DNA from 2 places in the Limnohabitans sp. 103DPR2 genome. Region 1 is predicted to be linked to the other one. Evidence: riboswitches for the same ligand, from Rfam matches in the RefSeq annotation. Region 1 holds a riboswitch; the other holds the start of a gene.
The links. Region 1 has a riboswitch for S-adenosylhomocysteine ahead of metH (methionine synthase). Riboswitches for the same ligand answer to the same signal wherever they lie in the genome.
Positions count from the first base shown of each region.

Region 2: another riboswitch for S-adenosylhomocysteine. It lies ahead of ahcY (adenosylhomocysteinase); the one in region 1 lies ahead of metH (methionine synthase).

Region 1 is NZ_CP011834.1:368,959-374,077, reverse strand. Features, by position in the region: gene metH (methionine synthase) at 1-1,852, opposite strand, end outside; S-adenosyl-L-homocysteine riboswitch at 1,869-1,973, opposite strand; gene L103DPR2_RS01640 (homocysteine S-methyltransferase family protein) at 2,003-3,049, opposite strand; gene L103DPR2_RS01635 (Bug family tripartite tricarboxylate transporter substrate binding protein) at 3,147-4,127, shown strand; gene recQ (DNA helicase RecQ) at 4,230-5,119, shown strand, end outside.
Region 2 is NZ_CP011834.1:2,907,339-2,912,457, reverse strand. Features, by position in the region: gene L103DPR2_RS14070 (ATP-binding protein) at 1-677, shown strand, start outside; gene L103DPR2_RS14065 (HAD-IIB family hydrolase) at 674-1,468, opposite strand; gene L103DPR2_RS14060 (peptide chain release factor 3) at 1,468-3,096, opposite strand; S-adenosyl-L-homocysteine riboswitch at 3,162-3,256, shown strand; gene ahcY (adenosylhomocysteinase) at 3,356-4,789, shown strand; gene L103DPR2_RS14050 (TlyA family RNA methyltransferase) at 4,800-5,119, shown strand, end outside.

The sequences.
Region 1 (5,119 bases):
ACACACGGCGACCAATGAACTTGGGCGTGGGTGATTTAAAACTTGTCCAATCGATTTGCGTTTTATTGCCACGCGCTTTGGCCAATGGCCACATGGGCGTTTGCTTTTTGTTGGCATGCATCTCACGCACTTTGGCGTAGTCGGCATTGAGTTCGTCAATGTAGGTGGCAGCTTGGTCAGACAACAAACCTTGCGCCACGCTCACGCTGCGCGAGGCGTCGGGCACATAGACCACCGGGCCTTCATAGTGCGGTGCAATTTTGACGGCAGTATGGACACGACTTGTGGTGGCGCCACCAATCAGCAAAGGCATTTTGCGCAAACGGAAATGCGCGTCCTTTTGCATCTCGCTGGCCACGTACTGCATCTCTTCCAAGCTGGGGGTGATGAGACCGGACAAGCCAATGATGTCAGCGTTCTCTTCTTTGGCCTTGGCCAAAATTTCGTGACAAGGCACCATCACGCCCATGTTGACCACGTCAAAGTTGTTGCACTGAAGCACCACGGTCACGATGTTCTTGCCAATGTCGTGCACGTCGCCTTTGACGGTGGCAATCACAATCTTGCCTTTGGATTTGACGTCTTGACCTGCGGCTTCTTGCTGGCGCTTTTCTTCTTCGATGTAAGGGACCAAGTGCGCCACGGCTTGCTTCATCACCCGCGCAGACTTGACCACTTGCGGCAAAAACATCTTGCCTTGACCAAACAAATCGCCCACCACGTTCATGCCATCCATGAGCGGGCCTTCAATCACGTGCAAGGGCCTTCCGTTTTTGGCCAAAATTTCTTGGTAGGCTTCTTCGGTATCTTCTGTGATGAAGTCGGTGATGCCGTGGACCAAGGCGTGTGACAAGCGTGCCGATACAGATACGGGCGCATCGGGTGTGCCGCGCCAAGCGAGCTTTTGGGAATCGTCCTTGGCCGCGCCTTTGGCGTTTTCTGCCACTTCCACCAAACGCTCGCCCGCATCGGGGCGGCGGTTCAAGACCACGTCTTCTACGCGCTCACGCAAGTCGGATTCGAGTTCGTCGTACACGCCCACCATGCCGGCATTGACAATGCCCATGTCCATGCCTGCTTGAATGGCGTGGTACAAAAACACCGTGTGAATGGCTTCGCGCACAGGGTCGTTGCCGCGGAAGCTGAAGGACACATTGGACACACCGCCCGACACTTTGGCGCCTGGCAAATTTTGTTTGATCCAGCGCGTGGCCTCAATGAAATCGACCGCGTAGTTGTTGTGCTCTTCAATGCCGGTGGCAATGGCAAAAATGTTCGGATCAAAAATAATGTCTTCGGGTGGAAAGTCCACCTCATCGACCAACACGCGATAGGCGCGTTCGCAAATTTCTATTTTGCGTTGGTAGGTGTCGGCCTGGCCTTTTTCATCAAACGCCATCACCACCGCGGCAGCACCATAGCGCTTGATCAAATGCGCTTGTTGTTTGAAGGCATCGACGCCTTCTTTCATGCTGATGGAGTTGACGATGCCTTTGCCTTGAATGCAACGCAGGCCGGCTTCAATCACGCTCCACTTGGAGGAGTCGATCATGATGGGCACGCGGGCAATGTCGGGCTCGGAGGCAATGAGGTTCAAGAAACGAACCATGGCCGCTTGGCTGTCCAACATGGCTTCGTCCATGTTGATGTCAATGATTTGTGCGCCGTTTTCGACCTGCTGACGGGCCACGGCCAAAGCTTGTTCGTATTCGCCGTTCAAAATCATGCGGGCGAAGGCTTTAGAGCCTGTGACGTTGGTGCGCTCACCAATGTTCACGAAAAGAGTACCCGTGCCGATTTGAACCGGCTCTAAGCCAGACAGTTTTAACGGGGGAACAGCAACTGAAGACACAACTCACCTCTTGGATCGCAGGTGAGCGTGGTTTGCAATAAGAATGGGGCATGCCCCAGATTGAACTCCAAGCCTGACTCGCAACCTTGATGGGCGGCGAGCTGCAACGCTCCTTGGAGATGGCTTATTTTAACTGGCTAAACGGGACGATCAGGCCGCCTCTTTGTAAAACGCCGCCGTGTGCAAGCCTCTGGGTGCCAAGGGGCCCACGGCCTTTTGAATAGCACCGATGTGATCTGGCGTGGTGCCGCAACAGCCGCCCACAATGTTGACCAAACCTTCCGCTGCAAATTCATGCAGCAAACGGCTGGTAACCTCGGGCGTTTCATCAAAGCCGGTCTCACTCATGGGGTTGGGCAAGCCCGCGTTGGGGTAGCAACTGATGAAGGTGTCGTCTGCCACTTTGGCCAACTCTTGGACATACGGGCGCATCAAGGTCGCGCCCAATGCGCAATTCAAACCAATGGCCAAGGGGCGCGCATGGCGCACACTGTGCCAAAAGGCAGTGACGGTTTGACCACTCAAAATGCGACCCGAGGCGTCGGTCACGGTGCCGCTGATGATGAGGGGCAAGCGTTCGCCACTGGCTTCAAAATATTCCTCAATGGCAAACAAGGCAGCTTTGGCATTCAAGGTGTCAAAGATGGTTTCCACCAACAACACATCCACGCCGCCTTCTACCAAGGCCTGGGTTTGCTCGTAATAGGCTTTGCGCAAAGTTTCAAAGTCCACGTTGCGTGCGCCAGGATCGTTTACATCAGGACTGATGCTGGCTGTTTTGGGGGTGGGGCCCAAAGCGCCAACGGCAAAGCGTGGTTTCTCTGGTGTTGAAAACTTGTCGCATGCTGCACGGGCCAAGGCCGCAGAGGCCCGGTTCATTTCGATGGCCAAGTCGGCCATGTTGTAGTCTTCTTGCGCAATGGTCGTCGCACCAAACGTATTGGTTTCGATCATGTCTGCGCCAGCGGCCAGATAGCCTTCGTGAATGTCGCGAATCACATCGGGACGTGTGAGGCTCAGCAATTCGTTGTTGCCCTTCACGTCTTTAGCAAAGTCTTTGAAGCGCTCACCACGGTAATCGGCCTCGCTCAATTTGAAGCGCTGAATCATGGTGCCCATGGCGCCGTCCAAAATGGCAATGCGTTTTTCCAGAATCTCTGGCAGGGCTTTCGCGCGGGTGTAATTCAAGGCTTTCATCCCCCTATTGTAGAAAAACAAACTGACTCATGAGAATTCGTCACAGTCAGGCCCACCCCCAATTGAAGCTTGTTGCCAATCTCTCTATATTGAGCACATGAAAAAACGTCAATTTTTGGCCTTGAGTGGCAGCGCCCTGCTCTCTGGTTTAACACCCTCCGCCGCCTTCTCCCAAGCCAAATTTCCCGATCGCCCTATTAAGGTCATTGTGCCTTTCGCCCCGGGTGGCGATGGCGACATCATTGGCCGCTTATGGGTCAAATTTGCCATTGCGCATACCGGCGCCAATTTCATTGTCGACAACAAAGCGGGCGCTGGCGGGGCCATTGGCGCGGCAGAAGCCTCCAGAGCCAAGGCCGATGGTTACACCCTCTTGCTGGGCACTTCTTCCACTCAAATCATCAATCCTCTGGCTTCTGGCACGGCCACCTACGACGCGATCAAAGACTTCAATTTGGTTGGCATGGTCAGCATCAATCCCACCTGCATCGTGGTCAACCCCAGCGTGCCGGCCAACAATCTCAAAGAGTTGGTGAATTTGATCAAGGCCAGCCCCGGCAAGTACGCCTATGGCTCAGCCGGCCCAGGCACCATCACCAACCTCACAGGTGAACTGTTCAAACTGCAAGGCGGCAAGCTCAATGTGCAGCATGTACCCTACAAAGGCGGCGGTCCCGCCATGCAAGATTTGGTGGCAGGCCATGTCCCCATGATCACGCCCATCATGTCCTCCGCTGTACTGACGCAGCACCGTGCAGGTCGTGCACGCATTTTGAGCGTCAACAGCGATGCACGCCTTAAAGCGGCACCTGATATTCCAACATCGGTTGAGGCGGGTATTCCAGACATGCGCGTGCAAGTTTTCAATGCGGTGTTCACACCCGCCGGCGTGCCGCGCGAGGTGATGGACTTTTTGCGCGCCACGCACAACAAGGTGCGCAACGACCCCGCTTTTTTGCTGGACCTTGAAAAAGCCGGCGCTGACCCCTTCACTTTGGCAGACCCCGAAAAATTCATTGCCGACGAAGTGGTCCGTTGGACCAATGTGATCAAAGCCACGCAGTTCAAGACCACCTGAACCGCAATTCTTAACGCCGCGAATCTTGCATTGACTTAAGAATGCAAGGCGGCGTCAACCGTCTACAAAATCCAGGCAATCACATGGTGGACAATACCCGCTGTGACAAGCTCTGTTTTATCCACGCCCTCTAGCAACATCCTGCGCATTCTCAGTGAGGTGTTTGGCTACGAGTCGTTCAGAGGCCCCCAGCAAGACATCATCTCGCATGTCACCGGCGGACACGATGCCTTGGTTCTCATGCCAACTGGCGGCGGCAAAAGTTTGTGTTACCAAATTCCCGCCATTGCCAGGCAGCAAGCTGGCTTGGGCATCGCCATTGTGGTGTCGCCGCTCATTGCGCTCATGCACGATCAAGTGGGCGCATTGCATGAGGCGGGTGTCAGTGCCGCATTTTTAAACTCCACGCTCAGCCCAGACGAAACCAGTGTCATCGAACAACGCTTGCGCAAAGGCGACATCACGCTTTTGTATGCTGCCCCAGAGCGCATCAACACACCCCGCTTTTTGGCACAACTCGATTCGCTGTATGCCCAAGGCCTTCTCAGTTTGTTTGCCATTGACGAAGCGCATTGCGTCAGCCAATGGGGCCACGATTTCCGCCCAGAGTACCGCAGCCTTACGGTCTTGCATGAACGTTTTCCAGGTGTACCGCGGGTTGCCTTAACGGCCACGGCCGACGCCCTCACACGTGCAGACATCATTGAAAGACTGCAACTTGAAGAAGCCCAACTCTTCATCAGCAGCTTCGATCGCCCCAACATTCGCTACACCATCGTCGAGAAAAAAGATGCGTCTACCCAACTGCTGCGATTCATCGAGCGCGAGCACGAAGGTGAGGCTGGCATTGTGTATTGCCAGTCACGCAAACGGGTTGAAGAAGTGGCCGAGATGTTGGCCCAAACCGGCATCGATGCCCTGCCGTATCACGCCGGCCTAGACGCGGCCCTGAGGCAAAAACACCAAGACCGTTTTTTGCGCGACGAAGGTGT
Region 2 (5,119 bases), 410 kb from region 1:
AAGATTGGTTTGCAAATTACATGGCTACCTATGTTGAGCGTGATGTACGTCAACTGATAGCAGTTCGTGATTTAGGACAGTTTCAATTGTTTGTGAAGATGTGCGCTGCCAGAACTGGCCAACTGTTGAACCTGGCTGCTTTGGCCGCCGATTGCGGCATCAGTGCCGTTACAGCCAAGCAGTGGCTGAGTGTGCTTGAGGCCAGTTATGTGGTGATGCTACTCAAGCCGCACCATCAAAATTTTGGAAAACGTTTGGTCAAGTCGCCCAAATTGTATTTTGTAGATGCAGCGTTAGCAGCGTGGCTTATGGGCATTCGTGATGCAGCCACCTTGGAAATACATCCTGCGCGAGGCGCATTGTTTGAAACGTGGGTGGTCAGTGAGTTGCACAAACACAGTTTGAACCAAGGTCAGGCTTCATCGCTGTATTTTTGGCGAGACAGCACTGGGCACGAAGTGGATGTGGTGCTTGAAACACCCTTAGGGCTGAGGCCCATTGAAATCAAGTCGGGCAGTACGTTTGCATCCGATTGGGTGTCGGGTTTGAACAAGTGGTTGAAGTTTTCGGATGTAGATCAGCACGCGCCGCAATTGGTTTACGGTGGTGATGAAAGTTACGAGCGCAACGGTGTGAAGGTTTGGAGCTGGCGCGAAAGTTGGAAGGCCTGCGTTTAGCGGTAAGGAGAGCTTAGCAAGCTTGCCACTTCAGAAAATCCAGCGCCACGCTCCTGCTGTGCAATGTACTCCGGCAGGTGCTTGAGCGCTTTCTCAAAGCGCCTGATGTTGGCCACACCCACGCTGTGCGTGAAATGCTCAAACATCACTTGGTCGTTGGTGGAGTCGCCCACATAGATCCATTGGTCAAGTTCCTTTGTGAGGTCTCTGCCTGTGAGTTCTTTCAGAATCCACTGCGCGCCATGCCATTTGTTGTGATCTCCAAACCACGCATTGATGTGGATGCTGCTAACGGTGGCGGTCATGCCTTCTTCTTTCAGCAGTTTTAAAACTTGCTGAATTTGTTCTTGAGACAGGTGATGAAACTCGCTGTGGTCAAACGCAATGTCGGTTTCGCGGCCGGGTGAATCTTGGGCCATCACGGTGCCAGGAATTTCTTGCAACACGCGTTTGGCAATGCGCTGCATTTCTTGGAAGTTTCGTGTGCGGGTGGTCAAGTCTTGTTGGTAGATTTTATGGACTTGTTTTGTTTGCGGGTTGTGAAGCAAGGCCACGGCACCGTTTTCGGCCACCATGGCGTTCACGGGCCAGGTGGATGCGAAGGGGATGCTCCAACCGACAGGTCTGCCGGTGATGGGAATGACCATGAGGCCCGCGGCTTTTAAATCGTGCAGGGCCTGAAGCGCATCGCCTGTGATGGCGCCTTCGGTGGTGAGGGTGTCGTCAATGTCGGTGAAGACGCCCACGATGTTGGCGCGGGCGCTTTGGGGCCATGCCGACAGGGGTTTCATTAGCCCGCAGATCCCAAAGCCAATCCCGCATGCTCACGCAGCGGATGAAAGTGAATCTTCGGGAAACGCTCTTGCGCCAAACGCACGTCGTAAGGCGAGGTGCAAAGGTAAGCCAAGGTATCGGCCGCATCCAAGGCCATGCGCTGTGGATACGCGTTTAAGAACTCGCGCAGTTCCGCGGGCGTATCGGCTGTAATCCAACGCGCACCGGTGTATTGGCAGCCTTCCAATCGAACATCGCAATCGTATTCAGCCTTCAAGCGGTGCTGTACCACCTCAAATTGCAACTGGCCCACTGCGCCCAGCAACATAGGGCCGCCCACTTCGGGTTTGAAAACCTGAATGGCACCTTCTTCGCCCAGCTGGTCCAGGCCAGCTTGCAGTTGTTTGGTTCGCAGAGGGTTCTTCAAGATGACTGTCATGAACAGTTCAGGCGCGAAGAAAGGCAGGCCCGTGAACAGCAAGTTGGCACCATCGGTGATGGTGTCGCCCAACTGCACACCGCCGTGGGTCGTGAAGCCGATGATGTCGCCAGCATAAGCTTCGTCTACTGCTTCGCGGCGTTGGCTCAAGAAGGTCACCACGCTGGTAGGACGCAGTTCTTTGCCGGTGCGTTGCACTTTGAGTTTCATGCCGGGGGTGTACTTGCCCGAGGCCATGCGCACAAACGCAATGCGGTCGCGGTGCGAGGGGTCCATGTTGGCCTGCACCTTGAACACCACGCCAGCAAAGGCGGCGTCTTCGGGCTGCACTTCTTTGATGACCGGTTGCTTGTTGACAATGAGTGAGCTGGTGCGGGGCTTGGGTGAGGGGGCCAAGTCGACCAAAGCGTCTAGCACTTCCATCACACCGAAGTTGTTCACACCGGAGCCGAAGAAGACGGGGGTTTGTTTGCCGGCCAAGAAGGCTTCGCGGTCGAAGGCAGGTGAGGCGCCGGTGGCCAACTCCATGCTTTCGAGTGCGGTGGCAAATTCATTGCCAAAGCGTGCGTGCAATGCAGCTTCTTCTGACAGCGGCATGGCTTCGAAGTCTTGCGGCAAACGCTCGCTGCCCGACTCAAACACGGTCATGGCTTGAGTGCGCAAGTTGATGATGCCACCAAAGGATTTGCCCTGGCCCACAGGCCAAGTCATGGGCACGCAGGGCATGCCCAGTTCGCGCTCGACTTCGTCCAAGATGTCCAATGGGTCGCGCACTTCGCGGTCCATCTTGTTCACGAAGGTGATGATGGGCGTATCGCGCTGGCGGCACACTTCAATCAGCCTTCTGGTTTGGGCTTCCACACCGTTGGCCGCGTCAATCACCATGAGGGCGGAGTCCACGGCGGTGAGCACGCGATAGGTGTCTTCGCTGAAGTCTTTGTGGCCGGGGGTGTCCAGCAGGTTGATCACATGGTCGCGGTACAGCATCTGCATGACCGATGAAGCCACCGAAATGCCACGCTGCTTTTCAATTTCCATCCAGTCGGAGGTGGCGTGGCGCGAAGCCTTACGGGCCTTGACCGAGCCGGCAATTTGAATGGCACCCGAGAACAGCAAGAGCTTTTCGGTGAGCGTGGTTTTACCCGCGTCAGGGTGAGAAATGATGGCGAACGTCCGGCGGCGCCGGGTTTCTTGGGCGTAAGTCAATGTAGCTCCAGGGGAATTTGGGTGTCTGGCTTTGAATCCAGAGATGCCGCTAGTATAATTTGTCCCATTCCGAGGAGCGTTGCAGCGGCCCCCATTCTGTTGACAGACATGGCGAGGACGTGAGGCTCGGAACCCTACTTTGCAACGACGCTCATCCACTTTTCTGCGGGATGAGCTCTATTTTTCAACTGAGTTCAACGGGATTTACCTCTGGGCATCCCTCTGAGAAGTGGTTTCAAACTTTAATTTGGAGCACACTATGAACGCACGTTTAAACACCGCTGTTAACGCCGATTGCGCCATTGCCGACATCGGCTTGGCCGACTGGGGACGCAAAGAGATCAAAATTGCCGAGACCGAAATGCCCGGTTTGATGGCCATCCGCAAAGAATTTGCCGCCGCCCAGCCCCTCAAAGGTGCCCGCGTGACTGGCTCATTGCACATGACCATTCAAACAGCGGTGCTGATTGAAACCCTGCAAGCTTTGGGCGCTCAAGTGCGTTGGGCTTCTTGCAACATTTACTCCACGCAAGACCACGCCGCCGCAGCCATTGCCGCCAACGGCACGCCTGTGTTTGCGGTGAAGGGCGAGAATCTCACTGAGTACTGGGATTACACCCACCGCATTTTTGACTTCGGCGCCAAGGGCACTGAAGGCGAAGGCCCCAACATGATTTTGGACGACGGCGGTGACGCCACGCTCCTGATGCACTTGGGCAAGCGCGCAGAAAAAGACGCATCCATTTTGAACAACCCAGGATCAGAAGAAGAGACCTGCCTGTTTGCCGCCATCAAAGCCAAGTTGGCCGAAGACAGCACTTGGTACAGCCGTAAGTCTGCCCAAATCATTGGCGTGACCGAAGAAACAACCACTGGCGTGCACCGCTTGAACGAGATGAGCGCCAAGGGCGAACTGATGTTCCGCGCCATCAACGTGAACGACTCTGTGACCAAGTCCAAGTTTGACAACTTGTACGGTTGCCGCGAATCTTTGGTGGACGGCATCAAGCGCGCCACTGACGTGATGATTGCCGGCAAAGTGGCTGTGGTGGCCGGTTACGGCGACGTGGGCAAGGGCAGTGCACAAGCTTTGCGCGCACTGAGCGCGCAAGTTTGGGTGACTGAGATTGACCCCATCAACGCATTGCAAGCCGCCATGGAAGGCTACAAAGTTGTGACGATGGATTACGCTGCCGACAAAGCAGACATCTTCGTAACAGCCACCGGCAACAAGCACGTCATTACGCATGACCACATGTTGGCCATGAAAGACGAAGCCATTGTTTGCAACATTGGTCACTTCGACAACGAGATCGACATTGCCTCTGTTGAGAAATACACATGGGAAGAGATCAAGCCCCAGGTTGACCACATTGTGTTCCCCGATGGCAAGAAAATCATCATGCTGGCCAAAGGCCGCTTGGTGAACTTGGGTTGCGGTACAGGTCACCCCAGCTTTGTGATGAGCTCTTCCTTTGCCAACCAAACCATTGCGCAAATTGAATTGTTCACACGCCCAGAAGCGTATGAAAACGGCAAGGTCTATGTGTTGCCTAAGCACTTGGACGAGAAGGTTGCGCGTTTGCACCTGATGAAGGTGGGCGCGATGTTGACTGAGTTGTCTGACTCACAAGCGGCCTACATTGGTGTGTCTAAAAACGGCCCTTACAAGCCAGACACTTACCGTTATTGATCGGATTGTTTTGCGCATTGACCAATTGTTAGTAGAGCGCGGCCTGGCCGCGTCTCGTTCACAGGCCCAGCGGCTGATTGCGGCAGGTGTTCAGTGGCGCACGCCACCGGGCGCTTTGCCAACGGCCGTGGTAGAGGCTGTGAAGTCTTCGGTGGAATGGCGCAAGATCAATAAGAACAAAGACGAAGTGCCCAGCGATGCAGAAATTGTGTTGCTGGACGATTCCGAATCCAAGTACGTTTCTCGCGGTGGTTTGAAACTGGAAGGTGCACTGCGTGACAGTGGCGTTTCTGTTTCAGGCCTGCGTTGTATGGATGTGGGTCAGAGCAC